2 linked regions of the Bacillus pumilus genome follow. The protein of the gene in region 1 interacts with the protein of each later gene in a pairwise test. Links are inferred from orthologs where the notes say so. Each region holds a gene or a part of one and is shown on either strand. Other genes may lie near its edges. The genes, in order: hprK and GKC25_RS04750.

Region 1 (15,529 bases):
TATATGTCTTTGTTTTAATCCACGATTTTCATTATACATGAGACATCGACAAAATGAGCTAATATTTTTATTACATTTATGTTTCAAAAACATGTCGTGATTGTCATACTTCGCCAAATCCTTGCAAATCCCACCTTTTTATCCAAGAAAAAAGCATGACCTTTTCGGCCATGCTGCAATCTGCTGAATCTATTTACCTATTTAATCGATTAACGCACAAATGACTTGTTCATATTTAGACAGTGTTTGAACGCTGATTTGAAAAGAGGCTGCAATCTCTTTTTTGCTCACAGCTGATTCTTCTTGCTCCTTCATCCATAAATAATAAGATGCTGCTGCCCATGCAGGCGCATTTTTCTTATCTACGCCAGAAGCACGTGCCTGCTGAATAATATGGAATAACCAAAAATAAGGCATATGGCTGTCAGGCTGAACAGCTTCTTCCAAGCTGGATGCCGCCTGTTTTGCGAAAACCGCATCTTCTGAAAACGACCGCACTTCCATTTCATCTTCGTATAAGAGCAGTTCGATGAATTGCTGTTCGAAGGCTGTTTTCGCTGCGTGTGCATCAAGGACAGATTGAAGAACGTCACGTTCCCCTTTTTGTTTGCTCACATAGTACGCAGTCAGCCGCTCCTCAATGGAGACCATTGGCTCAGTCTCCTCGGGTTTATCCTGCCACGGCTTGATTTCATCTGCATCGATATCTTCTTCGACCATCTTATTCCAAACCGTCTGTGCAAGCGTTTTGTGGCCTGTATAATAAGCTGCGCTTGCGAGCCAGTATAAAAATGTACTATCTCCCTGAAAGCCTGTTTTGTACAAAGAATAAAGCCATTTAAAGGCCCATTCAAATTCTCCAACTAGGGCAAATGTTGCGCCAAGCTTATAACGCTGTTCACTTAATATTGGATACACGTGCGTTAATTGCTTCGCTAACGTATTGACCTTTTCTTCTTCTTTTTCATAATGATAGAAGACAAGCTGGTTGCAAAGGGCATGCAGATTACCCGGATTTTCATGAAGAACCCGGTTCAACATCTCTTTCGCCTGATGGATTTGACCAGAATAAAAATAGGCCAAAGCGAGATTATTATACGCTGACCAAAATTCTGGATACTCAACAATCATCTGTTCCAGCATTTCAATGGCTTCATCAAGCCTGCCGCTTTCTAGCAAGTGATTCGCTTGATCCTGCTTGACAATCAGGTCATCCTGATCGTAAGGAAAATCTTCGTCCTCTTCGTCGCTCATATCGAGCAGGTCGAGGAGATCGTCATTTTCATCTGCAAATTCCCCGTTCTCTTCCAATGAAGCATAGGCAGTAGCTGACTTATATGCCTCTTGAAAGAGTCCTAGGTTCGCATAATTATTGGCTTTAAAATAGTGACACTCAGACATGTTTTCATCGATATGTTCAAGTATGAAATCAAGCAGTTCATTTGATTGTTGGTAATGACCCATTTCAGTATAAATAATGGCAAGCTGTGATAGCATTTCTACATTTTCAGGCTCAAGTACGATAGCCCGCTGTATCAGCTTACTCGCTTTAGATAGATTTCTTTCTCTATAAGCTTTTAGACCTTTATGAAAAAAGTAATGCCCATCTTGGAATAGCTGGACGACTTGTGTGTGATTATTTTGAGAAGTGTATTTACTCACCGATACCCTCCATTTCGAACAGTGTACCGTGTGTAGTATAACATACTTCACGAGTCGTCACATAGAACAAAAGAAAAGGAAGGATTTGTTTTTCACTCAAAAACAAAAAGCCAGAGGTGCCCCCGGCTTTTCACTCACCTTGATGACGCTTTTTTAATACTTTTAATACCTCATCAAGCGGCAATTGCTGTTCACGTAATAACACAAGCAGATGATACAGGAGATCGGCTGTTTCCCATTTCAATTCTTCTTGATCCCGGTTTTTCGCTGCAATGATGACCTCTGACGCTTCTTCCCCTACCTTTTTTAGGATTTTATCGACCCCTTTTTCAAATAGATAGGTTGTATAAGCGCCTTCTGGCATTTCTGTCTGACGTTTTGCAATCACCTGTTCAAGTTCATTTAAAATCGCAAAACGATCCTGCTCTTCCGTTTGAAGCTTCACGCCTTCTTCCGAAAAGCAGCTATAGCTGCCAGTATGGCAGGCTGGTCCACTTGGTGTGACAAGAACAAGCAGAGCATCTTTGTCACAGTCATATCGAATGGATGTGACTCGCTGAGTATGCCCAGATGTGGCGCCTTTGTGCCAAAGCTCGTTTCTCGACCGGCTGTAAAACCATGTTTCCCCTGTCTCCAGTGTTTTTTCATAGGATTCTTGATTCATATACGCCAATGTCAATACTTCCTTACTTTGAGCATCCTGTACAATCGCAGGTATCAGGCCTGCCTCATTAAAGGATAATTCGTTTGCCTGTTTCATCTGACCTTCACCCCGTGTTCTCTCAAGTATGTCTTTACCTCTTGAATTGAAGTCTCTTTATAATGGAAAATGGAGGCTGCTAATGCTGCATCAGCTTCTCCTTTTGTAAATGCCTCCAGCATATGCTGGGCATTGCCAGCGCCTCCCGAGGCAATGACAGGCACGGTGACGGCTTCTGACACAAGCTTTGTTAATCGATGATCAAAGCCTGTTTTCTCACCGTCAACATCCATACTTGTCAGTAAAATCTCTCCTGCTCCCCTCAGCACGGCTTCTTTTGCCCAATCGCTGACCTCTATATCCGTTTGACGGCGCCCTCCGTGTGTGTAGACCATGTACTCTTTTTTCTCTTCATCGTACTTTGCATCTATTGCGACGACGATGCACTGGGAACCAAAGAAATCGGCGCCTTCTGAAATCAGTTCTGGTCTTAAAACTGCCGCTGTGTTCACAGATACTTTGTCTGCACCCGCTCTTAATAAGCGCTTCATGTCATCAAGGTGGTTAATTCCGCCGCCTACCGTAAAAGGGATGGCAAGAGTGGACGCCACTTGCTTGACCACATCCACCATCGTTTTCCGGCCTTCATGAGAGGCAGAAATATCAAGAAAGACAAGTTCATCCGCACCTTCCTCATCATACATCTGCGCTAATTCTACCGGATCACCAGCATCCTTTAAGCCGAGGAATTGCACCCCTTTGACCACACGCCCTTCCTTCACATCGAGACATGGGATGATTCGTTTTGTCATCATACGCGGTCAAGCCCTTCAATTGCTTCAGCTAAAGTAAACCGCTTCGTGTAAAGGGCTTTTCCGATGATCGCACCAGAAACACCTGACTGTTTTTGTACTGACAGCTTTTGAAGATCAGCTAGCGCGCTTACACCACCTGAAGCAATGACTTGTTTGCCAGTAGCTTCTGCTAAACGAACTGTACTTTCCACATTGGGTCCAGACAGCATGCCATCCATTTGAATATCCGTGAAAATAAAGACCTCCGCACCTTCCTTTGCCAATTCTTTGCCGAGTTCCTCCGCCTTCACTTTCGACGTTTCAAGCCACCCCTCAGTCGATACAAAGCCATTTCGCGCATCGATCCCAATCGCTATTTTCTCCCCATATTGCGCCAGCATTTTTTTCACAAAGGCGGGATTAGAAACAGCGGAGCTGCCAAGGATGACTCTAGCTACACCTTTGTTTATATAAAAGGCAACGTCTTCTTCTGTCCGAATGCCGCCGCCAATTTGTACATTCACATCTAAGGATGAAGCAATCGCCAGTACATGCTCATGATTGACGCGATTCCCTGCTTTCGCACCATCTAAGTCAACGAGATGAATCCACTTTGCTCCTTCATTTGCAAACCGCGCAGCCATATCAAGCGGCGAATCTCCATAAATGGTTTCTTGATCATAATCTCCTTGCACAAGCCGTACACATTTGCCATTTCTCATATCAATCGCTGGATACAATGTAAATTCACTCATTTGTTCACCCTCTGTTCGTTTGCTAATTGAATAAATTGTTTGAGCAGCGCCATTCCCGTTGTACTGCTTTTTTCAGGGTGAAACTGTGCGCCAAGCACATTCCCCTTGCCGACAACTGCTGGTACTTGAACGCCATAATCCGCACTTGCTAATTGCTCTTTTGGATTCATATCACTTACATAATAAGAGTGAACAAAGTACGCAAATCCTTCCGGTACACCATCAAACAATGGGGAGGGCTGATGAAATGTGAGCTCATTCCACCCCATATGAGGCACCTTCAGCCTTTGCCCATCCTGGTCGCGATCCTTTAAAAGAACGACACGCCCTTTTAACAGCCCCAAACCTTTCGTACGTCCTGCCTCTTCACTTTCTTCAAATAACAGCTGCATCCCAAGACAAATACCAAATAGCAGCTTTCCTTCCTGCACAACTTGGTGGATAAACTCTTCAAGTCCTGTCTGTTTTAACAGCTGCATCGCATCACGAAACGAACCGACCCCAGGCAAAATATAAGCATCTGCCTTTTTGAGCTCCTCCACATCAGAGGAGACGATATAACTGGCACCTGCTCGTTCCAATGCTTTTGATACGCTGAACAAATTTCCCATTCCGTAATCAATGACTCCGATCATTAGAGCATCCCCTTTGTCGAAGGAATCCCTTTCACACGTGGATCAATGGTTGTTGCCTCATCTAGGGCACGTGCCATCGCTTTAAAAATGGCTTCAATCATATGGTGCGTATTGGTTCCGTAGTGAACAATCACATGAAGATTTATACGAGCTTCTAGCGCAAACTTCCAAAGAAACTCATGCACAAGCTCTGTATCAAAGGTACCGACCTTTTGACTTGGAAAGGCCGCTCTCATTTCCAAATGAGGGCGATTGCTTAAGTCGACCACGACCTGGGCAAGCGTTTCATCCATCGGAACAAAGCTGGAGCCATACCGCTTAATTCCCTTTTTATCACCTAACGCTTCCTTAAACATTTGCCCAAGCACGATGCCGATATCTTCTGTTGTGTGGTGATCATCAACATCCGTATCTCCTTTCGCATCGACGGTCAAATTAAAGTGTCCATGCTTCGTAAATAAATCAAGCATGTGTGTCATAAAAGGGACATCTGTTTGAATATCTGCTTTTCCTTCCCCATCAATCTCTAACGCTAACGAAATATTCGTTTCATTTGTTTGTCTCGCTGTTTCCGCCTGTCTCATGACGATTCCTCCCGCTTTCTCGATTCAATCGACCTTGCATGCGCTTCGAGCCCTTCTAATCTGGCAAAAGCCGCAATGCTATCCCTGTGTGTCTCAAACGCTTCTTGACTATATGAAATAATGCTCGTTTTCTTTTGAAAATCGGTCACACCAAGCGGGCTGGAGAATCTAGACGTTCCGTTGGTTGGCAGCACGTGATTTGGTCCTGCAAAATAATCTCCCACCGGCTCAGGGCTATAACGCCCTAAAAAAATCGCCCCTGCATGCTTGATTTGACCAAGAAGTGATTCTGGATATGCTGTCAGCACTTCTAAATGCTCTGGCGCTAACTGGTTGACGACGTCTACTGCACGATCCATGGAATCTGTCACGTATATACGGCCATGATTTTGTATGGATTGTGCGGCGATTGATTTTCTTGGCAAGGTATCCAGCTGCGTTTTCATCTCAGCCTGCACGTTTTCAGCAAGTGTCTTAGACGGTGTCACCAAAATACTAGATGCCAGTGCATCATGCTCTGCCTGCGAAAGTAAATCGGCCGCCACCTCACGTGCCATTGCTGTATCGTCTGCTAGAACAGCAATTTCACTTGGACCGGCAATCATATCAATGTCTACCTGGCCAAATACTTCCCGCTTTGCCAGCGCTACATATATGTTGCCTGGACCTGTGATTTTATCAACAGACTGGATGCTTTCTGTTCCATAGGCAAGTGCCGCAATCGCCTGCGCACCGCCCATTTTATACATCTCAGAAATACCGAGCTCCTTTGCAGCAGCCAGTACAGCGTCTGAGAGATGGCCATCTTTCCCTGGAGGTGTGACAAGGACAATTCGTTCAACACCAGCGACAAGCGCCGGAATCACATTCATTAAAACAGATGAGGGATAAGCAGCTGTTCCGCCGGGGACATACACACCGACTGCATCGAGCGGTGTCACCTTTTGTCCAAGCATCGAGCCATCCTGCTGGTGATAAAACCAAGAGGATGTCAGCTGACGCTCATGGTATGTGCGAATATGACGGATAGCCGTTTGGATCACCTGAATCATGGCTGGGTCCATGCGTTCGGAGGCTTTTGTCATTTCCTCCTCTGTGACAAGCGGATCTTCAAGCAGCACTCCATCAAATTGCTTTGTAAAAGATTGTACCGCTTGATCACCATTTAGCCTCACTTCTTGTATAATCCGCTGAACAGCCAGGCGCTGCTCTTCCGTGCCTGTATCTAAAGTCCGCTTGAGTGAGAGTGTCTCTGTCTCACCTTCTTGTATGTAGGTGATGTTCATGATGTTTCCTCCCCTTCAATGATTCTTGCAAGGCGCTGCGCCATTTCATCGATCACCGCATCCTTCATCCGATAGCTCACAGGATTGACAATAAACCGTGACGTAATATCACAAATATGCTCCGTTTCAACAAGTCCATTTTCCTTGAGTGTTTGACCTGTAGAGACAATGTCAACAATACGATCGGCGAGTCCGATGAGCGGTGCTAATTCAATGGAACCATTCAGCTTAATGATCTCCACCTGCTCCCCTTGTTCTCTAAAATAGGAAGATGCGACATTTGGGTACTTTGTTGCCACACGCGGCGCGACACCGCCCCAGCTGGCTCCCGGTAATCCGGCAACCGCTAAATGGCATTTGCTGATGTTTAAATCGAGCACTTCGTACACATCACGAGCTTCTTCGAGCATGACATCCTTCCCTGCAATGCCAACATCCGCTACACCGTGCTCGACATAAGTTGTCACATCCATTGGCTTCGCTAAAATAAAGCGGAGGTTTTCTTCCGGTACATCAATGATTAACTTTCTTGAATCCTCGAATTCCTCTGGCAGCTGATATCCCGCCTGTCTCAACAACCCAGCTGCTTCTTCAAATATCCGGCCCTTTGGCATCGCCATCGTCAACACTTTACCCATTTGACTCTCCCTTTCTAGCGCCGATAAAATAAGTCACCTGCTCAAATGCCTTGGTCATCGCGTCAATATTTTCAATCCCTGCTAAGTCTTGCAGGACGATCTTTTTCCCTTTTGACCGCTCCTTTTCTGCAAAAGCAAAAGCCTCCAGCCGTTGTTCTTTACTAAAAATCACTGCCTCCTGCGGCTCATTGATTTCTTTTGCATCAAGCGCTTCAAGCAGACGGTCTAATCGAAGTCCGAATCCTGTAGCTGGTGCAGGTGCATCAAAATGAGCCAGCAATTGGTCATATCTGCCGCCACTTCCGATGACTGACCCAACATGATCTGCAAATACTTCAAACAAAATGCCCGTGTAGTAGCTCATATGACTCACCATGCTTAAATCTAAACGGATATATTCTGTACAGCCGTAATCTTCAAGTGTCTCCCAAAGCGATTTTAACTGTGTGAGCACCTCTTTTCCCTCTTGTGAAACGACGATTTCCTTTGCCCGCTCTGTGACTTCCTGGCCGCCTCTTAACTCTAAAAGCTGTAACAGCCTCGTTTTATCGATGGAGGAGAGTGGCAATTGCTTCACATGCTGGCGGTATCCTACATAATTCTTTTCATATAAGAATCGGCGGAGGACGTTTGCACGCTCTGTATTTCCCAATACATCTACAAATAACGTCTCTGCTAAAGCGACATGCCCGATCGCGATTTTGAAGGACTTTAGCCCGGCATTTTTTAATGCAAATACGACAAGCGCGATCACTTCAGCATCTGCACTAATCGACCCATCACCAATCAACTCAATTCCGACCTGCTCAAATTCTGATGGCCTTCCGCCTTCTCTTTCCTGCGCCCGGAACACATTGGCCGCATACCCAACGCGAAGCGGATACGCCTGTTCATGAAGCTTTGAAGCCGCCACTCTCGCAATAGGTCCCGTCATATCAGGTCTGAGTACAAGGGTTTGCCCGTTCTGATCTAAAAGCTTAAAGAGCTGTGTATCTGTAATCGCCGATTGAACACCGACTGTATCGTAAAATTCAAGCGTTGGTGTCTCCATCAAACGGTAACCCCAGCCATTCATGACCTCTGTTAATGAATGTCTCACTTTTTTCTTCGTCTCATACAATCCTGGTAATGAATCCCGCATACCATATGGTTTCTCAAACATAAACATGCTCTTCTGCACCTCCAACACATTAAAACAAAAAATTCCGAATCCTTTAGTTCGCTAATATGATAATATGCTAACAAAATAAAGTAATTAAATCAATCATTTTTATTTTCTCTCTATTTTCATGAAAAATTTGTGGAATTATTACATTCAAGTGACACCTGTCCCTTTTCTGCATGTTTGATAAAAGAACGTGCTATAATACTTAAAAATATTGAATAACACAGGAGATTACAGTGAAGTTCATCCAGACATTAATCTTAACTTTGTTGTGCGCATGCCTTGTTTATTTCGGCTTTATATACGTGACACAAATCGACCAAGTCAAGAAGGCAGCTTCACCACACGAAGCAGCCAAAGAAAAAGAAAACGATACGGCACTCGCAGCTGAAGAAACACGATCAACGAAAAAAACAGACAACACATATTCTTCTTTAAAAGGAAGTAAAAAAGCCATGGACGTCATCCTCTACAATCAAATGGATGCCCCAAAGCTTTATAATGGATGCGAAGTCACAAGCTTAGCGATGCTTCTTCATTACAGCGGTTATGAGCAAGTGACGAAAGACGCATTGGCAAATGAAATCAAACGTGTTCCGCTCAATTATGAAAATGGCTTAAAAGGAGACCCGCATGACGGGTTTGTAGGCGATATGGAGAATGGACCAGGTCTTGGTGTTTACCATGAACCTATTTATCAGCTTGCGAAAAAATATGCGGGCGCTCAAGTCGTCGACTTAAGCGGAAAACCTGTCAAAAAAGCCATCTATCAATCACTTGAAAAAGGGTATCCTGTTTGGGTGATTACCACATCCACCTTCGACAAAATAGATAACATCGAAACATGGAATACCCCGAATGGCAAAATAGATGTGAGCTTTAATATGCATAGCGTGGTCATCACGGGCTATGACAAGGAACATGTCTACCTAAATAACCCATACGGTGAAAAGAATCAAAAAGTCGATCGCGATCAGTTTGAGGATTCTTGGGAACAGATGGGCCGGCAGGCGATTATCATTAAAGCGTAGAACACCTTTCTCATTGAAAACATGAAAAAACATCCTCTAGCCGTATAGAGGATGTTTTTTCATGATGATCTTTCTAGTATTTCCTTCAGGCGGTCTTCAAGCTTTGCAGCTGTCATTACTCCTCCGCCTACAATGAAGTATTCAACCTTTTTTTAGTAAAAATGAGAGATAATTCGTTAGACTTCTCACTCATGGTTTTTAGCAGCAGTGAAACGACTTATTCTGCTTCAGATACAACGGTAAAACGTTCTCCAACATGGGCAGCCTGCTCAATTTCATCGACAAGGGCAATGGCGTAGTCGGCATAGCTCACATAGCTGTCACCTTTAGAATTGACAATCAGCTGGTCTTTCCCTTTCACATAAGAACCTGTGCGTTTGCCTGCTGGGTCAAAGAATGCAGCAGGGCTGAGGAAAGTCCATTTTAATCCTTCGGTCTGTTGAAGATCTTTTAGGTTTTCACCTTGCTGTGAAGCAGTCGCCACATACTCCTTTGGAAATTCTGGTGTATCAACAAGTCTTGTTGTTTGAGCCTCATCAACAAATAGACTGCCTGCTCCGCCCACAACGATTAAACGCGTATCCGATATCTCTTTCAAAATATCAATAAGCTTTTTCCCAGCCTCTACGTGAAGGTGCTCTTGTCCAGCAGGTGCACCAAATGCATTGACGATGACATCAAAGCCTTTGATGTCTTCTGCTTGTAAATGAAACACATCCTTCTCGATAACAGCTACGGATGAATTAGTCACCTTTTGTGCATCTCGAACGATGGCTGTCACTTCATGTCCTCTAGATTGAGCCTCTTTTACAATTTCCTGTCCTGCTTTACCTGTAGCGCCAATAATACCAATCTTCATATGAATTCCTCCTGTAAAATGATTTTATTTGATAAATAAAGGTGTAACCAGTATAGTTACAACAGAGGTAAAAAAAATTGAATAATCATCCAATTTTTTTGATTAACACCTGCGTTAGTTCACTTAATTTGATCTCAGCAAGCACTTGCTCCATCGCACTTTGAGCGCGGCACAAGATTAACTCAAGCACAGCCTGGATATTCGCACCGATCGGACAGTCAGGATTTGGGCTTTCATGGATTTGAAACAACTCTCCCTCATCCACCACTTCAACCGCTTTATACACATCCAGCAGCGTGATGTCGTCTTCACTGCGGTTCAGCTGAGAACCACCTTTGCCAAGACTCGTTGAGATTAGGCCTGCTTTTTTTAATTTACTCATAATGCGGCGGATGACCACTGGGTTTGTATTCACACTTCCCGCGATATCCTCCGATGTCTGTAATGATCCTTTTTCAAGTGATAGCAAGGCCAGAATATGGACAGCGACAGTGAATCTGCTGCTGATTTTCATGTTTTCTCACCTCTGTTGTAATCATTATAGTTACACCATAACATATTGTCAACAAAAAAGTCTGCCGAGCTACTCAGCAGACGTAGATTGACGTGCTTTCATTTCTTCTTTCGTATAAATCATGCGCATTGGATTTCCTCCAACAAATGAGCCTGCTGGAACATCCTTATGAACAAGTGTACCAGCCGATACGATCGCCCCATCCCCAATGGTTACACCAGGTAAAATGGTTGAATTAGCTCCAATTAAGACTTCGTCACCAATATAGACTTCCCCAAGTCTGTATTCTTTAATCAAATACTCATGGGACAAGATGGTCGTGTTATAGCCAATCACACTATTTCGACCGACCTTGATTTTCTCAGGAAACATGAGATCCACCATGACCATTAAGGCAAACGCCGTATCCTCGCCGACCTTCATACGAAGAAAGGTTCGGTATATCCAATTTTTCATTCCCATAAAAGGCGTGTACCGTGCTATTTGAATGAAAATAAAGTTTTTCACCACTTTGAAAAAGGAAACCGTCCGATAGACTTGTCGTAACGAATTGACCCCTTTTACAGGATAACGATCTGTTTTTCTCAACTCAATCAGCTCCAACAATCGCCAGGAGATCACTCATTTTCTTCAGCATGAAATCAGGGCGATGCTTTAAAAGGGCCTCTTCTCCCTTAATCGACCAAGCAACACCTGCTGTTTTTGTCCCTGCCGCTTGACCAGACAAAATATCGTGATAATTATCGCCGACCATCACCGCTTCATGTGGATCACTGCCAAGCTTGGATAATGCCAGCTGGACAGGTTCTGGATGCGGCTTCTCATTTTGGACATCATCGAGCGTCACAATCACCTCAAAGAATGGCTCTAAACCTGTCAGCTTCAAACCCATTAAAACCGTATCACGTATTTTTGTTGTGACTATCCCAAGTTTAAATCCTTGATCCTGCAGGACTTTTAATGTGTCTAAAACAGTCTCATATTCAGTCACAAGCAGATCATGCTGTTCATGATTAAACGTTCGGTACATCTGAATCATATCATCCGTTAGCTCAGGGTCCATCGCAGAGAATGTATCAAACAATGATGGACCAATGAAATGAAGGATCTCTTCACGGCTGTACTGACCAGGATAATAATGATCAAGCGTATGTTGAAATGAAGCAATAATTAATTCATTCGTATTGATTAATGTGCCATCTAAATCAAATAGCACGGTGTTAATAGTTGATTCGTTCATATGGCTTCCTTTCTAACAGCTGCAAGCTCCCGCTTCCGCCAAATATAGCTAATGGCAGCTGTTAATAAAATAGCAGATATCAGACGGATGACAAGAAGCGGCCACACAGGAATCCCAAGTGGAATAAATATCAGCGTATCTTCGACCACTGCATGGCAGGCAACAAGGAAAATAAAGGCAAGGGTTAAATCCTTTTTACTCACGCCGTCCTCTTCCACTGCCTTCATCATCACGCCGGCTCCGTATGCCAGACCGATGGTTAATCCAGCTACCATTGTCATCGACGTATTTTCTTTCATTCCAAGCATTCTCGTAAATGGAGACAGCCACTTAGACAGCGTATGGAGCCATCCTAAATCTCTCATGAATTGAATGATGATCATGAGAGGGATGACGATACAGGCGAGCTGGAGCACACCGAGTACGGCTTTTTGTAAAGCGACAAGGACAATCATGTACCAGCTGGAAGGCACATCAGCCGTCTGAGCTGCCGTCAGCAGTCCATATTGTGCCGGCTCCTGGCCTCCCTGCCAAACGAGATGAATGACAATAGCCGAAATAACAGCAAGGCTGATTCTGACCAGCAAAATGACAGACACTCTGAGTCCAACCTTTGCTGCCACTGTCGATTCGATGATCAGGTTATGGCAAAAGGACAGCATCACGGCCAAAATGAACACTTCCTTCACAGGAAGATCTAGTGTCAGAATGGCGGCTATGCCCGCATACAAGTTCAGCACATTTCCTAATACAAGCGGAATGGCCGCTTCTCCTGAAAGACCAAACAACCCCATAAATGGCCGTATGAATTGTATGATCCAATCCATAACAGGCGTATGCTGCAAGATACTGACGAGAATGGTAACCGGAAAGATGACTTTTCCAAGTGTCCAAGTTGTCGATAGCCCTGCTTTTAAGCCGTTTTTCCATGTCTCTCCCATCTCTTCTGATCCCCCCTGCTTAATTCGATGAGGTGTTCTCTTTATAAGGAATCGATGCGTATCCTTTCATTCTTCTAAAGAACATCAGCAGAACAGCCACTGCAAAAATGGCAATCGAAATCATTTGAGCGATTCGTAGATGTTCTGTCAGCATCAAGCTGTCCGTTCTCATCCCTTCAATGAAGAAACGACCGATTGAATACCAGATTAAATAAGACAAGAAGATTTCGCCTCTGCGCAGCGATGTTCTGCGTAATAAAATCAAGATCACAACACCGGCAAGATTCCATAATGATTCGTATAAGAACGTTGGGTGATAATAGGTCCCATCAATATACATTTGATTAATGATAAACTCTGGCAAATGCAAATTCTCTAAAAAGGCTCTTGAAACCGCCTCACCATGCGCTTCCTGATTAATAAAGTTCCCCCAGCGACCAATCGCCTGCCCTAGTAAAATACTAGGTGCTGCTACATCGGCTATTTTCCAAAAGGATACCTTTTTCACTTTTGTAAAGACGATCGCTGTCAGCACAGCACCTATCAGCCCGCCGTGAATAGCAATTCCGCCATTCCAAATCTTAATGATTTCATTTGGATGCTGCTGATAGTAATCCCATTCGAAGGATACATAATAAATTCGTGCACAAATAATGGCTATTGGAATCGCAAATAAGATTAAGTCAATAAACGTATCTTTATTGATTCCTCTCTTCTCACATTCTCTCAGTGCGAGCCAGAGTCCCAGCAAGGCTCCGACCCCAATGATCACACCATACCAATGAACCGAAAGAGGTCCGAGCTGAAAAGCAATCGGATCAATTGGCTGAATCGCTTCGTTCATATAGACAACTCCTATTCATCCTGGCCATTGTCTTCAATGACATCGGCAAGTTTACTTGTAAATTGTTCCGCCGCATTATGTCCCATGCGTTTTAACCTGAAGTTCATCGCAGCCACCTCAATGATTACCGCTAAGTTTCGTCCTGGCCGGACAGGGATGGTCAGCTTCGGTACATCTGTATCGATGATTCGCATCTTCTCTTCTTCAAGTCCTAAACGATCGTACTGTTTGCCTTGTTCCCAAAGCTCAAGGTTCATCACAATCGTAATTCTCTTATAGCTTCTGACAGCACCGGCTCCAAATAAGGTCATCACATTAATGATGCCTAATCCACGGATTTCTAAAAGATGTTCAATCAGCTCTGGTGCGCTTCCAACTAACGTATCCTGATCCTCTTGACGGATTTCCACGCAATCGTCTGCGACCAGCCTGTGTCCCCTCTTCACTAGTTCTAAGGCTGTTTCACTTTTTCCTACTCCGCTTTTTCCAATTAACAATACACCTACACCATATACATCTACGAGCACGCCATGAATGGCGGTCGTTGGTGCAAGCTTACTTTCTAAAAAGTTGGTCAACCGACTCGAAAGTCTTGTCGTTTTTAGGCTTGATCGTAACACAGGGACGCCATTTTCATTTGAAGCTTCAATTAATTCCTTCGGCACTTCACGATCTCGTGACAAAATAATTGCAGGGGTAATATCTGTACAAAGAGACATCATTCTCTGCTTTCGTTCGCGTTCTGGGAGTTGTTCAAAAAAAGAAAGCTCTGTTTTCCCTAAAAGTTGAACTCTTTCTTTTGGGTAATATGTAAAATAACCAGCCATTTCAATACCTGGTCTGGAAAGATCACTGATTGTAATGGGACGATTAATCCCTTCTTCCCCACTTACCAGTTCAAGATGAAATTGTTCCATTATGTCCTTCGTACGAACTTTCGGCACGCTTCTTCCTCCTTTTATCACAGGCGATTCAGAAATACAGCTCTATTTTATCACTTTCAATCATGATCCCAAAACAGTATTTTATCCTGATCCTGTTTCATCTGTTTCACTGGTATAGACAACTATACTTAAAAAGGGTAAACTAAGTCAAAGACAATGACTAAAGGGGGCACAATCATGAGCAGCTCTTTATTGCTCTCCAATATTCATATTGTGACAAAGACTGAAATGATTGCAAACGGTTTTGTCGGTTTACGCGACGGCAAGATTGACTATATTTCAACATCACCACCGACAGGAAATTATGAAAAAGTATATATTTCCCGGGAAAACTTTTATTTACTTCCCGGAATGATTGATATTCACATCCATGGCGGATATGGAGCAGACATGATGGATGCGACATCAGAAGCCATGAATACACTCGCTAACAACTTACCATCAGAAGGAACGACAAGTTTTTTAGCAACAACCATCACTCAAAACCATCATGAGATAGAGCAAGCACTTAAAAATGTCTCTCAGTGGAAACATTATAATGAAGAACAAGCAGGAGTTCAGGCACAATGTTTAGGTATCCATCTTGAAGGTCCTTTTATTTCTAAAGATAAAGCAGGGGCACAGCCTGTTCAATGGATAAAGCAGCCCGATCTCCCTCTTTTTGAAAAATGGCTGGATGCTTCTCAACAGCTTATTCGAATTGTCACGTTTGCACCTGAGGAAGACCCTGACTTTGCTTTTCTTTCTCTGTTGCAAGAAAAAAACATCATTCCTTCTATTGGACATACGAATGCTCGTCATGACATGATTGAATTAGCAGCAAAGCATGGTGCACGCCATGTCACGCATCTTTATAATGCACTGAGTTCGTTTCAGCATCGTGAACCAAATGCTGTGGGAGCTGCTCTTACGAACGAGAATCTTCATACCGAGCTGA
Region 2 (15,570 bases), 2.1 Mb from region 1 along the record:
CAATAAATGATGAGCCATATTATTGGAGAGTCCTAAGAGCTTAGCAGAGGAGAGCATAGAAATGAAAACAAAAGAATTAGTGATTATGTCATTGCTTGCAGCAATGGGAGCTGTTTTGCATACGATTTTCCCGCCCATCTTTTTCGGAATGAAACCTGATATGATGCTGGTCATGATGTTTTTAAGCATCATCCTTTTCCCAAAGGTACAGCATGTAGTGGTTATTGCCCTAGTAACTGGCGTCATTTCTGCATTAACAACGGGTTTCCCAGGCGGACAAATTCCAAATATGATTGATAAACCAGTGACAGCCTTTATCTTCCTAGCCCTTTTCTTATCTTGCTTGAAGATAAAGAACAAAGTGGTGCTGACCGCTGTGTTAACTGCGATTGGAACCATCGTATCCGGCGTGATTTTCCTATCTGCCGCTTTACTAATTACTGGACTGCCAGCTGCATTACCGGCACTTCTTGTGGGCGTTGTCCTTCCAGCAGCCGTGATTAATACCATTGCCATGGTATTTGTCTTCCCAATTGCTCAGTCCATTCTAAGGCGTGCAAGAATGATAGAAGTTGCTTAACGAATAATCGAACCTCTTCATAATAGATGAAGAGGTTTTTTTCATGCTTTTATAAAAGAAAAAGGGTCAGCAGCAAAATGAGGAGCGAAATCCCTGCACCTGCCGCACACACAAGTGCTTTTTGCTTTAATACATGTTTTGGCGGATAAGACCCTGCATACCCCAGCTGTCTTGCATAATGAATAGAACCACCTGTAAAAACGACACCGATACACGTAAAAACGAACAGAAAGACAGACAACCTTCTCCCCTCCCTTTTCTTCAAAAGTATGCTAAAATAAAGCAAGCTATGTATGGAAGTTCAATGAAGCTGATCGTCAGCTCAGAGAGAACATGCGAATGTGTAAAATTTGACTAGAGGTGATTTGAATGGCTAGTGGACGTTCTTTATTAACAGGATTATTTGTAGGCGGTCTCCTCGGAGGTGCGGCAGTGCTCCTGACGACTCCCTCTTCTGGCAGAGATGTGCGCGGAAAGATGAAAGACGGCTATGACAAATTCGAAGATACGCTGACAAGATTAAAAAGAGATGGACAAGCTTTAAAAGAGCAAATTGTTGAAACAGCAAAAGAAAGCGCAGAGGTCATTAAAGAAGTCGGAACTGAATTACAAGCATCGATTCAGCAATGGCGCGAAGAAATCAAACCTCACCAGCAGGACTTGCAAAAGGAAATTCAGGAAATTGAGGAAAAGCTCAAACAACTGGAGAAAACCTTACAAAACTAATATACTCACGAAAAAATATTCGTTTACAAAAGTGTGCGGGGTGCGTATCCCGCACTTTTTTTGTTGAAAAAAGGTTATTTTGTCAATGTTTTTCATGAGTTTTAAAAATTCTTGAATTTTCAGCTTTATTAATCTTTATTTTATTGGCATAATAGAATTACAAGAAAAAGAGAAGTAGGTGAAATGGATGAATCATTCGGAACAGCCTTTCGATGTAAAAGAAGCACTTTTATTCAGTCAAAGAATGGCCCAATTGAGCAAAGCTCTTTGGAAATCCATTGAAAAGGACTGGCAGCAGTGGATCAAACCGTATAACCTAAATATCAATGAACATCATATTTTGTGGATTGCGTATCAATTAAAAGGAGCTTCAATATCAGAAATTGCAAAGTTTGGCGTCATGCATGTATCAACGGCGTTTAACTTCTCCAAGAAACTGGAGGAACGAGGATTTTTAAAATTTTCTAAAAAGTTAAACGATAAACGCAATACGTATATTGAGCTAACGCCAAAAGGCGAAGAGACATTCCATAAACTACTTGAAGATTATGACCCGGCACGAACTGGTATTGTCAAAGGCGCACAGCCGCTTCATGACATTTACGGAAAGTTCCCTGAGATTTTAGAAATGATGTGTATTATCCGAAACATCTATGGTGAGGATTTCATGGAGATTTTTGAGAAATCGTTTTCAAACATTGAGAAGGACTTTTTGAATGAGCGAGGAAAAGTCACGAAAAAGCCTGAGGAACTTGAAGACTCAGCTGATGCAGCAGAAAAAGCGGCTAAAGCAAATCAAATTGTTTAATGATCTTTATAAATTCATTCATTAACGGCTGAAACAGCCCTTGATCATGCAATGCAAATATCGTCTCATGCACATCCAGCTTTTCAATTAACTGTCCTGCAAAAAGCGCAAGCATATCGTCAAACATGACGTAGCCTTGTGCTTTTTGCTTGTCCATTTCCTCTGAAAGCTCAGCACAAATACGCTCAATTTCCTTCGCCTCTTCTTTCGATACCCGCTGCCTGATCAATAATGCATAATATGGATAACGGCTCATATCGGTCGCCGTCAGCAAAAGTTCCATATAATATTCGAGCTGGCTCATTCGTTCCTCAATACTCATGTACGTTCCCTCTTTCTCTTAGTCTTTCTATTTTAGCCGAAATTACTCATTGACGAAAGAGACGAACCTCCCTCTTCTGTCTTTTTTTCTTGAAAAACCCAAAGTTTCCTCTCTTTATTCCATATGAAGGCAACATTTTATTTTTTTTCAACAAAACCATTGATTTTTATCCTCAGGAAGAGTAAATTATCTTGAGATATTCAATTAGTTTTTTAAGATTGGAAGGATGAAAATGAATTGTTGGAAAACCATTAATCTTGAAAAGGATTATGGTTATACGAGACTGCTGATTTCAGCTATAAGTCTTGCTATACTTTTTTTCATTATGGCTTTTTTATGTTTTCAACTGACTCATCCTGAAACGAGACTAAGCAGCCACAACGCACCGCTTTTTGCTGTACTTTTACTTATGACATTGCTTGTCCACCGTGTGGTTCACTTGATCCCAGTGATGAAAAACAAGAAAAAAATGACGCTATTTAAACGAAATTGCTGGAAGCGTGTGCCAAAGAAAGTAATGCTTTATTCACTTCTCAGTCCATTTTGTGTGATTTCAACGCTTTACTTTGTGTTAGGCGTGGCGTTTCCAATGTATGCACACTATTTTATCATCATCGCAAGTATTCATGCAGGCTATTGTTTGCCTGACTTTTTATTTGCATGGAAACTGCTCAAAGCACCTAAATCCTGCATCATCGATCAAGCCCAAGACGAGTTTGATATTTTAGTTGACCAAACTTCCTCATCATAAGGTTTTTAAAGCCAACTTCTATCTTTTTCATAAAAAATTTGGTAATGTAGTATGGGAATAGCATAGAGAGGGGGGATCTCCGATAGTTTTATTTTACTTCATCGTCTTTGCCGCGTTTATTGTGTATTCAATAAACAGGCTTACTAATACATTATGCCTTGTCAGAGAGATTCCTGAAGAACGGCAAGATAAGGTGTTTCGCTTTATCAATGTATCGATACTGATCTTACTGATCTCATCATTTGTTGAAATTACCATTTCTATTTAAGATCAAAGCAAAAGCTGCCAGTTTGAGGGCAGCTTTTTGTGTATATTGATTGATTAGCAAATCCAAGATGCACCGATAATGATCAATAAGATGAATAACACGACGACTAGTGCAAAACCGCCAGCAAAGACTTCTCCTCCCATGTAAAAACACCTCCTGCCAGTTCTTGCTCTGTTCTAAGCTCAGTGTATGCAAAAAAAATGAAAACGTTTAGGCACCTGTCATCGTTTGAAAAAAGAACCGCCCGCACGCATGGCAGGACGGCTCCTTTCTGTCACAGCGATTTAATTAGTAAAGATATGCTGCACCAACGATGATCAGCAAAATGAATAGCACGACCAATAAAGCAAACCCATTAGAATATCCTGCTCCCATATAATTCAGCCTCCTTTTTGTGATCACTATATGTGTATGCCGCGCGCAAATTTTTGACTAGACGAATGCCCTCCCATTTGCATTTCTTTTTACAGCGTGTCACAATATGTTATGATACAAGCAATGATAAATAAATTGGAAAGATTAGGAGTGTTTTTTGAATGAAAAAAATGGCTTTAGCAGCTGTAACAGCAGTTAGTGTTTTAACTCTTGGCGCATGCAGTAGCGGTGATAAAGATGTCATCGCAACAACAAAATCAGGAGATGTCACAAAAGAAGAGCTTTATACAACTCTTAAGAAACAAGCAGGTGGAGATGCTTTAAATCTACTTGTTCAACAAAAGGTTCTTGCTGACAAATACAAAGTATCAGATAAAGAAATTGATAAGAAAATGGAAGAATATAAAAAGACACTTGGTGAAGATCGTTTAAAACAACTTCAAGATGAATTCGGAAAAGATTACATCAAAGATCAAGTGAAATATGAGCTGCTGACTCAAAAGGCTGCCAAAGCTAACATCAAAATCACTGATAAAGAAGTAAAAGCGTATTACGATGACCTAAAAGGGAAAATCCGCGCAAGCCACATTTTAGTAGCTGATAAGAAAACAGCTGACGAAGTGGAAAAGAAATTAGATAAAGGTGAAAAATGGGATGCCGTTGTGTCTGAATATTCAACTGATACCGCTTCAGCAGCACAAGGCGGCGATGTAGGCTGGTTCGCAAAAGAAGGCCAAATGGACGAGAACTTCAGTAAAGCTGCTTTCAAACTAAAAGTGAATGAAATCAGCAAACCAGTGAAATCACAATTCGGCTACCATATCATTAAAAAGACCGAAGAACGCGGTAAATACGATGACATGAAAGCAGACTTGAAAAAAGAACTGCTTAACCAAAAACAAGCAGACACAAATGAAATCCAAACGATCTTAAACAAATTGGTGAAAGATGCCGATGTGAAAGTAAAAGATAAAGAACTTGAAAACACATTCAAAGAAAAGTCTCAACAACCCGCACAAAATCAACAACCTCAACAAAACCAGTAATCACAAAAAAAACCTCTGCCGTGATCGTGCAGAGGGGTTTTTATATGACCTGATTAAGCAATCGAGTCTTCATGTGCCGCCGTATCATGTGATCTTTTCACTTGCTGATCCTGACGTCTACGCTCTCTTTCTTGTTCCATTCGCTCGATAAAAATTTCTCCTTCCTTTTCAATAAAGGATTGATCAATCTCTTGCTCCTCTTTGGCCGTTGTCATTAATTTATACGCACAGAAAATAATGCCAATGATACATGCATACACCCACCATGGAAAAAACAACATTTTTTCATCGCCTCCTTTTTTCAGAACAGCTCTCTCTTCCTTTGTGTTACATGCTTATGCGAAAAGAAGACAAGTTATGAAAAAAACGCCCGCAATAAACGGACGTTTTGACATGGTTATTCGTGATGAAAGGTTGGTTTATAAAATGAACGATTCTCTAGCGCAAAAATACGTTCTGTATATTCTCCTGGCTTCACATGCTCAAGCGCACGATCCATCATATTCATCTTCGCATCTAAATTATCAATATAGTGGAGTATTTCGGCTTCCTTCACCATTGGTGGTTTCGGGCTGCCCCACTCTCCTTTTCCGTGATGACTCAGTACTAAGTGCTGTAAAATCAGAATTTCTTCTGAATCAATGCCAAGCTCTTCTGCAGCTTTCGCAATTTCTGTCACCATAATCGAAATATGACCGATTAAATTCCCTTCCACCGTATAGGTGGTTGAGACTGGGCCCGAAAGCTCTTTGACTTTTCCTAAATCATGAAGAATGATGCCTGAATATAAAAGATCTCGATCTAATGATGGATATAGGTCAACAATTGATTTAGCCAAATGCAGCATGGACACCACGTGATAAGCAAGACCAGAGACAAATTCGTGATGGTTTTTTGTCGCTGCTGGATAGTCAGCGAATTCCTGTCCATATTTTTTCAGCAAATGCCTTGTAACACGCTGTATATTAGGGTTTTTCATATCAAAGATATATTGCATAATCGTATCCATCATATCATGTTTTGGAATAGGAGCTGTTTCGAGAAAATCATCAATTCGAATTTGCTCATTTTCAGCAACAGGGCGTATATTCCTAAGTTTCAGCTGATTCCTCCCGCGATAATGATGAATATCGCCTACTACCTTCACAATGGTTTGCGCGGCATAGGTTTGTTCATCATTCTGCTTTGCATCCCATAGTTTCGCCTCAATATCTCCACTTTGATCTTGAAGAATTAACGTTAAAAATGGTTTGCCATTACTCGCAATCCCTTTAGTAGATGATTTAATTAATAAATGCAGGTCAACTTGTTCGCCGACATCATAGGTCATGATCCCTTTAGCCATTCAATAAAAGCTCCTTCCATGTTTCTGCTCATATAAGTATAACATAAGTCATTATTTGTCAATCATTCAACTGCTAAACTCGTAATCTGTCCATCTTCTGCTGCTTGCTTCATATGCTCATGACAGGTGAAATAAAACAGCTGTGTTTCAAAACGTGTGAGCTCGTTCATCATCTCCAGCACTCTTCCTAGACGAACGTGATCGAAATGAACGAAGCTGTCATCCATCATAAACGGAAGCTGACAATCTTGCTGATGAGACAAAGCGAGCGCAAAACGAATCGCCAGATAGATCTGTTCACACGTTGCCTGTGAAAGCTCCTCTGGACGGAATATTCGTCCATCCATTCTTTTCACCATCAGCAAGTCATCTTCAGGTGAAAATAAAATCGCTTCATAACGATCATTTGTTAACGGTTGAATAAAACTTGAGGCTGTTTGAAGCAATGCAGGCAGCCTTGTTTCTTTATGCTCATTCAATTTTTCTCGTATGACGGAGCGGACAAGCTGAATTGCCGCCCATTTTTTTGCGAGGTGCTTCGCATGCTCCTGCTCTGCGGCAAGCTGATGAGTCAAATCAGACACCGTTCCAGAAGCTTCTATTTGCCGGATTTCCACCGCTAGTTCTGCTAAACGTTTTTCCATATTCTCCGCATTCAATTGAACGTCATGAAGGTGCTGCCTTGCTTCTGCACACTCCTCTTCAAGGAGAGGTAATCCTTTGCGAACAATCCATTCCTCCTCATCAAAACAACCGCTTCTATGAAGCTCTTGATTTAGCTGCTGCAAATGGGAAAGCCGTTCCCGGTATTCTTTAGATAGATGAGAAAGCACTTGGTAATCTTCTTTGGACTCTGCTTCTACTTGACGAAAAAGCTCGCCAGTTTGTTTTTCGTAATATTGAATTTCCCCTTCTAGTGTCGTGAGCTGCTGGATCGCATGTTGAATAGATACGTGCAATGTCTGGCGTTCTTTTTCTCTTCTCGCCTCATCTTTCAATATCTCTTGAAAAGCTGAGATATTCTCCTGAATGGTTCCTTCCTTTTTTTGAAGGATACTGCTTAACGCTGAAACCCTGCCCTCATAAATCGATTGCTGATCGGAAAGCATGCCTATTTCACGATGAAGCTCCTCATATGCCGCTGTATTCATTTTTAATTGTTTTAGGATATGGAAGGCCTCTACTAGGAAAGAAAGCTCAGACGACAAGCCAAGCTGTCTCTTCTTTTCCTCTACTTGCTGCTGGACAGGTTCCAGCTCTAGCTCCCAGTCTTCATATTGCCGAATGATTCTTTCGTACAGAAGCTCCTTCTGCCTCATAAGTGTTTCAGCTGAAGCTGCCTGCACTTGAAATGAATCAAAGGCCCCTTCGCCGCTTCTTTGTTTCATAGGGCTCATTTGACTTAATGGGTAAATGAGAAAGAAGAGAAAAACAGAAAATCCCGCAAACAAGAGCGTGATCCACCACTCTGTTAAAAAGAATAGAACAAGCAGAAGCACCACATCAAATGCGATCAAGCCTCGGAATAACGACGCCCGGGAATGAATCGGTTTCTTTTTCGATCTTGTCCCCTTCGCATCATCTTCTGCTCCGTGCTGTCTGACTTGCTGTTCCTTTAATCCTTTTAGAGCGGCTTCTGCTTCGTCCAGCTCATGTCTTGCGTGATCAAATCGTTCATCTAACTGCGCTTTTCTATCCATGAGACGAACGTATTGAGTGACAGTCTCCTTTAATTCCCACTCAAATTCAAGCGAATCGTCAATTTGTTCGAGCTTTATCGGGCGCTCCCACTTTAGCTTTGCTACCGCTTCGTCTATTTTTTGTTTCAATGAATCACGGTTTGCTCGACACTCTGCTATGTGCTTTTTCACAAGCTCAGCATCAGCTGCTTCATCTACGACTCGTTTCATCTCCATTATGGTATCCTTGTCATAGAGCGGTTGAACTTGTACGAGTGAGGTTTGCAAATGGTCTAACTTCTGCTTCAGTGCAGTCAATTGAGCCTTTTTCGGGTGAAGGTGTGATTCTAGTTTATCCAGCTCATGCTCTGTTTCTGCTCTAAAACGTTTGAATCGGTCTGGATAGCGGGCTAATTCCTTTTTTAATTCCACTTTTTTCTCAATCATGGGATAAACTTGAATGGATTCAGCCAGTTTCTGAATGTGTTCCTCAGCTTGCTTCATTTCACTTTGAAGCTTTTCGATCGTCTCTGTTAATTCAGATTGCTCCCGTTTCTTTTCGGTATAGCTGCCTTCTACCAATCTCGCTTGTTTCAGCTGACCTGTCAGCTCTTTTAAACGATCAAGCTGCTGGTTTAATTCAGGCTTGCGTCCATTTGGTTTAAACAGCTGCTCCTGCTGCTTTAGCAGCCTGCTATCCATCTTGGTGGCTGCATCCGAGCCAAATAAACTTGAGAAAAGTAGAAATTCGCCTATTTGGTCCTGGTTTAAGGCTTGGACATTTTGCAGTCCAAACACATCAAATGAATAGATTGATTGATATAATCTGCGATCCGTTCCCTTTAAAAGTGTCTGTAGAAAAGCTTCGTCTTTCACTTCACCATTCGGTAAAAATACCTGTGCTTGCCCACCGCGATCGGACGTTCTCTCAATATGAATAACGCCTAACTCATCATCTTGGCAAGTAAGGGAACCACCATAAAAAGAACCCTGTTTCGTCTTGTACATCTTGTTTTTCGGAAAACCAAATAACATCGATTCAATAAACGTTTTCAATGTCGTTTTCCCCGATTCATTCAGGCCGTAAACTAGCTGAAAACCGTCATCAGAAAAGTGAAAGGTCCGATTTGAAAATTTCCCGAAATGGGCGATATGGAGTGAACGTATTTTCATTGTGCCTCTCCTTTTCTCATAATTGCTTTAGCTGTTCTGTCAGCAGCCTTTGTGCTTCTTCTTTTATATCCACTTCATCCTCTTTTGTGAGAGCTTTTCCTGACTTTCTATAGGTTGGGTGACGCTTGATCGGTGATAGAAGCTCTTCATATGCCTCAAACTGTGAAATTTCAGCAGTGAGTTCCTTCAAAAAAGAATCTTCTGGATAGACGACATCCTCGTTTGTTCGGCAGTCAATCGATATCACCCAAACGAATACCTCTTCATCTTCTTCCTGTTCATGAAGAACGGTCAACAGCTCCTCAAGTACCTCAAGCTGAGTACGCTCAAAGTAAGGAGGAGCATCACCCGTCAATTCAATTTTCACAAAATGAGGGACGCCCTCCTCTTTCAGCTCACTGATTTTGCTATCCACAAGTGTCACAAGATCCGTCATATGAACCGTTTCTGTCATGTCTATTGCAAGTGTCTCAAACATCACATCCGCACAGCTAATAAATTCCGCTGTCTCAGAATCCTCGGAGAGTTGAATAACGTAACAGCCTTTCTCTCCTGTTTCTTTAATATGTCTGCCCTGCATGTTACCAGGGTAAATAATCAACGGGTCTTCATGCAGAAGGGCTCTCTTATGTATATGTCCAAGCGCCCAATAATCGAAATCCCGTGAAAGAAGCTGCTCAAGCTGAAATGGTGCATACGCATCATGCCCTTCTTGTCCGGCTAATGTACCGTGAAGCATCGCAATGTGATAGGCAGCATCTGTCGTTTTGACATAATGAGATGTCATATTTTCATAGACAGCCCGCTCTTTGTAGCTAAACCCATAAATACTTGCAACAAGCTGCCCCCCTCTATAGTAGGATTGCTCACTTGGTGTACTGCTTGAAAAAACGTGCACATTCTCAGGCCACTCAATCGGTGTCCATTCACCGCCTAAATGATCATGATTACCATAAATAATAAAGACGTCAATCCCTTGAGTTTGCAGTCTTAGAAACTGATTTCTTAAAAACAGCTGTGCTTTCAGACTGCGATTGGATTCGTCAAATAAATCTCCGCTCAGCAGCACAAAGTCTACTGCTCGAGCAATGGCGAGATCAAACATATTCTTCGCACTTTGAAATGTACTTTCTTTGAGCCGCTTAAATGGTAAGCTAGGGATATTCGACATTCCTGCAAATGGACTGTCTAAATGTAAATCTGCGGCATGAATAAAGGTGAGCTTAGTCAAACGTCTATCTCCTTGTCCGATACTGTCATTGTCCATATTTTATCATGCCATTTTTACGAATGCACGTTCTATCGCTCTCATTCTAAAAAACACAGTTTTAAGAGCTAAAAAAGAGGTTTTGCCTTATTCATTGTTTAATTACATAGAAAAGCAGAGGAAAGGGAGATGAGGAATGGAGAAGACATACTTTTTAACTGTATTTGACCGGTCGGGTGAGACCTTATTAAATGAAAAAATCACAACGGATAGTGATGAAAAGGCAAAGGAATTAGGGCGCCATCGCTTAATCGAACAGCAATACACGAAGCATTCCCACCGGCTCGTTGATGATGCAGGCAAGCTTCTTTTATTTGAACGTTAAAAAAACCGGCATTCGCCGGCCTCACATTCGTTTATACGTTCTGAAACACAGGTCGTCTTTTTTCTAAAAAGGCCTGAATGCCTTCCTTATGATCATGACTTTGCCTCAGTCTTGCCTGTGCTGCCCTCTCCTTTTGAAGAACGGCTAGCAGCTCAGGTTCTGACTGCTGAAAATAGATCAGCTTTGTTTCAATAAATGCTTGAAGCGGCATGTTCATAAACGGCTTCACACATACTTTTTGATACGCATCGACTTCATCCTGAAACACCCCGTCTGCAAGGCGCAGTTTTAACGCTTCTTCAGCCGGCAGCTTTTGTCCGCTCCAAATCAATTGTTTCGCGGTTTGTTCACTGACTCTTTTTGTGAGAAAAAAATGCCCTCCGCCATCTGGAATTAACCCTACTCCATTAAAATTCATGGCGAGCTGTGCATCCTGATGCATAAACAAGTAGTCACAGCTTAAAACAAAGCTAAAAGCAAGGCCTGCCGCTGACCCGTGGACAAGGGCAATCGTCACTTTTTTCATACCGGCTAGAGAAAGTGTAATTCCCTCGATCAAATCCATCACACGATGGAAATCTTCTTCACTTTCCTGCTTAAGCATCATGCCAATATCTCCGCCTGCTGAAAACCCTTTCCCCGCTCCCTTGATCACAACGACTTTTGCACTGCTTTCTTCCGCTGCATCACACGCCTCTTTGAATTCAGCAAACATGTCCACATGAAATGAATTATAAGCATCAGGCCTGTTGAAAACGATTTCAAAAATATCCCCGTCTAACTGACAATTGATATATGTCATCATCCATCCCCCTTTTCTTTTAAACTCATGACTTAATTCCATTTCAACCCGAATAATCCCTTTTCCTCTTCATAAAAAATTTCAAGATCAATTGATACCAAAACAAGCATAATTGTTGAAACAAGAAATATATTTTTATATAGTAAATGAAGAAAGAAAATGATTTTGAAAGGGGGAGGATGATTGATAAGGTGTTCCATATTCATATTGGTTAGTTTCATCGTCATGTTTTCTCCTTTTTCAAATGTCGTTTTTGCTCCACAGGCAGAAGCGAGTGCACCTAGTCTTATTTCTCCATCCATCTACGATGAAGAAATTCAAGCTGTGAAGACACCTCCATTTTCAAAAAAACATGCCTCCTCTATTCTGTTAAAGAACAGATTATCACTGGCTGATTCAAAGATTTTTCTTCTCAAGCCTGCTCCATCAGCTGCGTTATCCATTGATCTATGTTTTTTGGAAATGAAGTGTGCGATCCCCATTATGTGTCAATCAAATTACCTCTACTGATTCATTTTATTTCATCCGTATTACTATATGAAAAACACAACCTATCATATTCGGAGGGATAAAATGAATATTAAAGAAAATGATCTTCCTGGGATCGGAAAGAAATTTGAAATTGAAACGAGAAATAGAGAAAAAATGACGATAGTGATTCATGATGATGGCAGACGGGAGATTTATCGTTTTGACGATGATGATCCAGATGAAGTGCTGTCCACCATTTCTCTCGATGATGCTGAATCAAGGCAAATCGCTGCGATTATCGGCGGCATGGTGTATAAACCGCAGGCACTTGAAACCATTGAAATGGCCTTCAATGACTTAATGATTGAATGGTTTAAGGTGGAAAAAGGCGCAAAAGCGGTTGGACATACACTCGGTGATTTAGATGTGCGGCAAAACTATGAAGTCACCGTCATTGCGATCATTAAACATACAAATGAAAAATTACTGAACCCTGGTGCCGATTCGATTATTGAAGCAAATGATACGATGGTCATTTCAGGCGAAAGAAAACACTTAAAGCGATTGATTCGTGATTTTCTTTCTAGAGGGGGAGAGTGATGAATGGATCATTTAGTCTTTGAAGTTGGGACGGCGCTGATTCTCATCGCCATCGCCAGCTTAATCGCCAATAAAATAAAATTCTCTATCATCCCTTTTCTCATTGTCCTCGGTATGATCGTTGGGCCGCATGCTCCAACCATCGGGATCATTGATCTAAAATTTATCGAAAGCACCGAAATTATTTCGTTTTTTGGCAGAATGGGCGTCTTGTTCCTTCTTTTCTATCTTGGACTTGAGTTCTCTGTCGGAAAGCTTATTAAATCGGGCAAATCCATTGCTGTCGGCGGATCTATTTATATTTTGATTAACTTCAGCTTAGGACTGCTTTACGGTTTTATCACAGGGTTTGGGTTCCTTGAGGTTCTCATTATGGCAGGGGTTATCACGATTTCATCCAGTGCCATTGTGGCCAAAGTCCTTGTTGATTTGAAACGGACTGCGAACCCTGAAACTGAGTTAATTCTTGGGATCATTATGTTTGAGGATATTTTCCTCGCTGTTTATTTATCCGTCGTATCTGGTCTTGTCCTTGGAGATGCCACAACGGTTAGCGGTGCCTTATTATCCATTTTCATTGCTTTTGGTTATATGATGCTTTTCTTTATCATCGCACGTAAGCTGCCAAAACTATTAAACAAGTTGTTCGATATCCGTTCGAACGAAGTGTTCATCATTGTGATTTTTGCGGCTTTATTCTTTGTCGCTGGTTTCTCAGAGACAATCCATGTAGCAGAGGCCATTGGGGCACTCTTACTTGGTCTTGTTTTCTCAGAAACAGAGCACTCTGACCGCATCGAACATCTTGTGGTTCCATTTAGAGATTTCTTCGGGGCCATGTTCTTCTTCAGCTTCGGTCTCAGCATTGATCCATTTACATTAGGTGATGCCTTCTGGCTTGCGATCGGCGCTGTGATTCTCACCTTCATTGGGAACTTCACTGCTGGAATGTTCGCTGGAAGAAGAGCTGGATTTTCTCATAAAGCCTCTTCTAATATTGGATTAACCATCGTATCACGAGGAGAGTTTTCAATCATTGTAGCCGAGCTCGGTATTGCGGGCGGACTTGCCGCTACCTTGAAGCCATTTGCTGCATTGTACGTCTTAATCCTTGCGATTTTAGGACCGCTTGTGACGAAGGAATCTAAGCGAATTTATCAAATCCTAAACAAAATCTTCAAATGGAAAACAGAAAAACCAAAAGTGAAAAAGGAAACAACGATCTAATGAAAAAGGGCCCTATGCTTGGGCCCTTTTTCATCTTATTCAAATTGCTGAAATGCTGTTTCTTGCTTGACTGACGCTTCTTTCATCCCGCGAATCGTTTGAATCACTTTCTGGTTGCGGTAGATGGATAGTTTTAAATTGGTCGCCGCTGTTCCATGAGAGTGATCAAGATGCGTGAATGTAAAGAAATGATGAGGGCGCTTGTCTTTGAACACAAGCCTGAAGTCTTCTGTCACTTTAAAATGCTCTTCACTTTCCCATTCAATCAAAGGTTCATACGCACTAAACCACGCCGGGATATTCGGAGTGTACCCTGTAGCCAATACGGCACGATCAGCTGTTATGCTCTTTTCTTTCTTTAGCTGCCACTGCTTTAGGTGCAGCTTCAGGGACTGATTCTCCTCCACCTGAATCGCTTCAAGCTCGGTCATTGGCTGAATCACCACAGATGGCTCTTCACCTGTAACAGACCGATGATACAATTCCTGATAAATACGCGAGAGCGTCGATGCATCTATACCATTTCTTAATCCAGTCAGCCTAGGCAATGTGTTCATTCGTTCTTCATAAGGAAGCGAATGGAAATATTCGACGTACTTCGGTGTAAATAGCTCCTGGCCAAGCTCTGCCGTCTCCAGCTCTCTAAATTCACTAGATCGCGTAAACCACGAAAGCTGCTGTCCTTTCTTTTGATGCTGAAGCAGGTCTAAGAAGATTTCGGCTGCACTCTGCCCAGAACCAATCACCGTCACCGACTCAGCTTCATGAAGTTCTTCCTGCTGGTCTAAATAACGGCTGCTATGTGTCACATATGGCAGTGCAGCATCAGGCACATCGACAGGAATCATCGGTTTGCTCCCTGTTCCAAGCACGACATGCTTTGCACGATACTCAGAAAGCGATCCATCCTTCAATCGCCGGACTTTCACAAGATAACCACCTTGGCAGTCCGTCACTTCCTCTACCTTCATCCCAAATTGACAGCTATCTAATTCACCTGCGACCCATGATAAATACTCATTGAATTCTCTTCGCGGAATGTCAAACTGTTCAAATGTATAGAACCGGTGAAGTCTATTTGATTCATGTAAATAATTTAAAAATGTATACCTGCTCCTTGGATTCGCCATCGTCACAAGATCAGCTAAAAAGGAGACTTGTAAATCCGTTCCTTTGATCAGCATACCAGGATGCCAGGCAAACTCGGACTCCTGTTCAAAAAAACAGCATGAAACATCTTCATACTCCTCTAACAAAGCCGCCAAACCTAAATTGGCGGGCCCAATCCCAATTCCGATCACATCAATCATATGTACACCTGCTTTAACTTTTTATCACTTATATACCCTTTTACAAATGAAAAAAACACTGCGTCACCGCAGTGTTTAAACGTGAGGAACAAATAATGACTCAAGAAATTCAATTTTCTCTTCGGTATAGTGTTCATAGCGGTCATTATACGATTTTGGATCTTTTGGATTGGCATACTGCGTAATTTTTCCTGAACGCGGATCAATGAATTTACTAGCAGCACCGCATCCAATCCCAATGATTGTCTGCACTTCTTCCATAATAATGATATTATACAAACTTTCCTGTCCATCCAGTGAATACCCGACATTTTCAAGGTTCCCTAAGATGTTTTTTTGTCTATATAAATAATAGGGATGATAGTCATGTGCTTTCGTCCAAGCGACCGCTTCATCCATCATACGTGTGATTTCTTCCCGGTCTGCTACTTGATATTTGTCCTTATTGCGCGTCATCTCAGAAGCTCTTTTAAAGGAGAGCGTATGCACAGTTAA

What was found.
Region 2: the proteins of hprK (region 1) and GKC25_RS04750 interact in binary tests that used the Bacillus subtilis proteins (3 or more experiments, as listed by UniProt). The link is inferred for Bacillus pumilus from one-to-one orthologs.

Annotation. Positions count from the first base shown.
Region 1 is NZ_CP046128.1:3,017,969-3,033,497, forward strand. Bases 12,627-15,529 are described here. They hold hprK (HPr(Ser) kinase/phosphatase), read right to left. Parts: upstream 14,593-15,529; coding sequence 13,660-14,592; downstream 12,627-13,659. Other genes in these bases: GKC25_RS15540 (nucleoside recognition domain-containing protein), read right to left, coding at 12,627-12,804; lgt (prolipoprotein diacylglyceryl transferase), read right to left, coding at 12,824-13,648; nagA (N-acetylglucosamine-6-phosphate deacetylase), read left to right, coding at 14,770-15,529. In the rest of the region: GKC25_RS15470 (tetratricopeptide repeat protein), read right to left, coding at 202-1,662; bifunctional phosphoribosyl-AMP cyclohydrolase/phosphoribosyl-ATP diphosphatase HisIE, read right to left, coding at 1,793-2,422; imidazole glycerol phosphate synthase subunit HisF, read right to left, coding at 2,419-3,177; hisA (1-(5-phosphoribosyl)-5-[(5-phosphoribosylamino)methylideneamino]imidazole-4-carboxamide isomerase), read right to left, coding at 3,174-3,911; imidazole glycerol phosphate synthase subunit HisH, read right to left, coding at 3,908-4,546; imidazoleglycerol-phosphate dehydratase HisB, read right to left, coding at 4,546-5,130; hisD (histidinol dehydrogenase), read right to left, coding at 5,127-6,416; hisG (ATP phosphoribosyltransferase), read right to left, coding at 6,413-7,054; GKC25_RS15510 (ATP phosphoribosyltransferase regulatory subunit), read right to left, coding at 7,047-8,222; GKC25_RS15515 (C39 family peptidase), read left to right, coding at 8,456-9,250; GKC25_RS15520 (NAD(P)-dependent oxidoreductase), read right to left, coding at 9,468-10,109; GKC25_RS15525 (Rrf2 family transcriptional regulator), read right to left, coding at 10,195-10,623; GKC25_RS15530 (acyltransferase), read right to left, coding at 10,693-11,211; pyrophosphatase PpaX, read right to left, coding at 11,213-11,863; more of GKC25_RS15540, read right to left, coding at 11,860-12,626. UniProt on the Bacillus subtilis protein: Catalyzes the ATP- as well as the pyrophosphate-dependent phosphorylation of 'Ser-45' in HPr, a phosphocarrier protein of the phosphoenolpyruvate-dependent sugar phosphotransferase system (PTS).
Region 2 is NZ_CP046128.1:967,831-983,400, reverse strand. Bases 360-3,303 are described here. They hold GKC25_RS04750 (HTH-type transcriptional regulator Hpr), read left to right. Parts: upstream 360-1,493; coding sequence 1,494-2,114; downstream 2,115-3,303. Other genes in these bases: GKC25_RS04735 (hypothetical protein), read left to right, coding at 3,270-3,303; GKC25_RS04740 (DUF3267 domain-containing protein), read left to right, coding at 2,669-3,187; GKC25_RS04745 (YhaI family protein), read right to left, coding at 2,092-2,436; GKC25_RS04755 (YtxH domain-containing protein), read left to right, coding at 950-1,306; GKC25_RS04760 (hypothetical protein), read right to left, coding at 630-821. Also shown: more of GKC25_RS04765, read left to right, coding at 62-359; more of GKC25_RS04735, read left to right, coding at 3,304-3,455; GKC25_RS04730 (YjcZ family sporulation protein), read right to left, coding at 3,509-3,598; GKC25_RS04725 (YjcZ family sporulation protein), read right to left, coding at 3,744-3,830; GKC25_RS04720 (peptidylprolyl isomerase), read left to right, coding at 3,992-4,876; GKC25_RS04715 (sporulation YhaL family protein), read right to left, coding at 4,930-5,157; 3'-5' exoribonuclease YhaM, read right to left, coding at 5,274-6,221; GKC25_RS04705 (ATP-binding protein), read right to left, coding at 6,284-9,073; GKC25_RS04700 (metallophosphoesterase family protein), read right to left, coding at 9,090-10,304; GKC25_RS04695 (YhzD family protein), read left to right, coding at 10,477-10,665; GKC25_RS04690 (enoyl-CoA hydratase), read right to left, coding at 10,697-11,470; GKC25_RS04685 (hypothetical protein), read right to left, coding at 11,500-11,688; GKC25_RS04680 (cation:proton antiporter regulatory subunit), read left to right, coding at 12,041-12,538; GKC25_RS04675 (cation:proton antiporter), read left to right, coding at 12,542-13,765; GKC25_RS04670 (lysine N(6)-hydroxylase/L-ornithine N(5)-oxygenase family protein), read right to left, coding at 13,801-15,075; GKC25_RS04665 (coproporphyrinogen III oxidase), read right to left, coding at 15,151-15,570. UniProt on the Bacillus subtilis protein: Negative regulator of protease production and sporulation.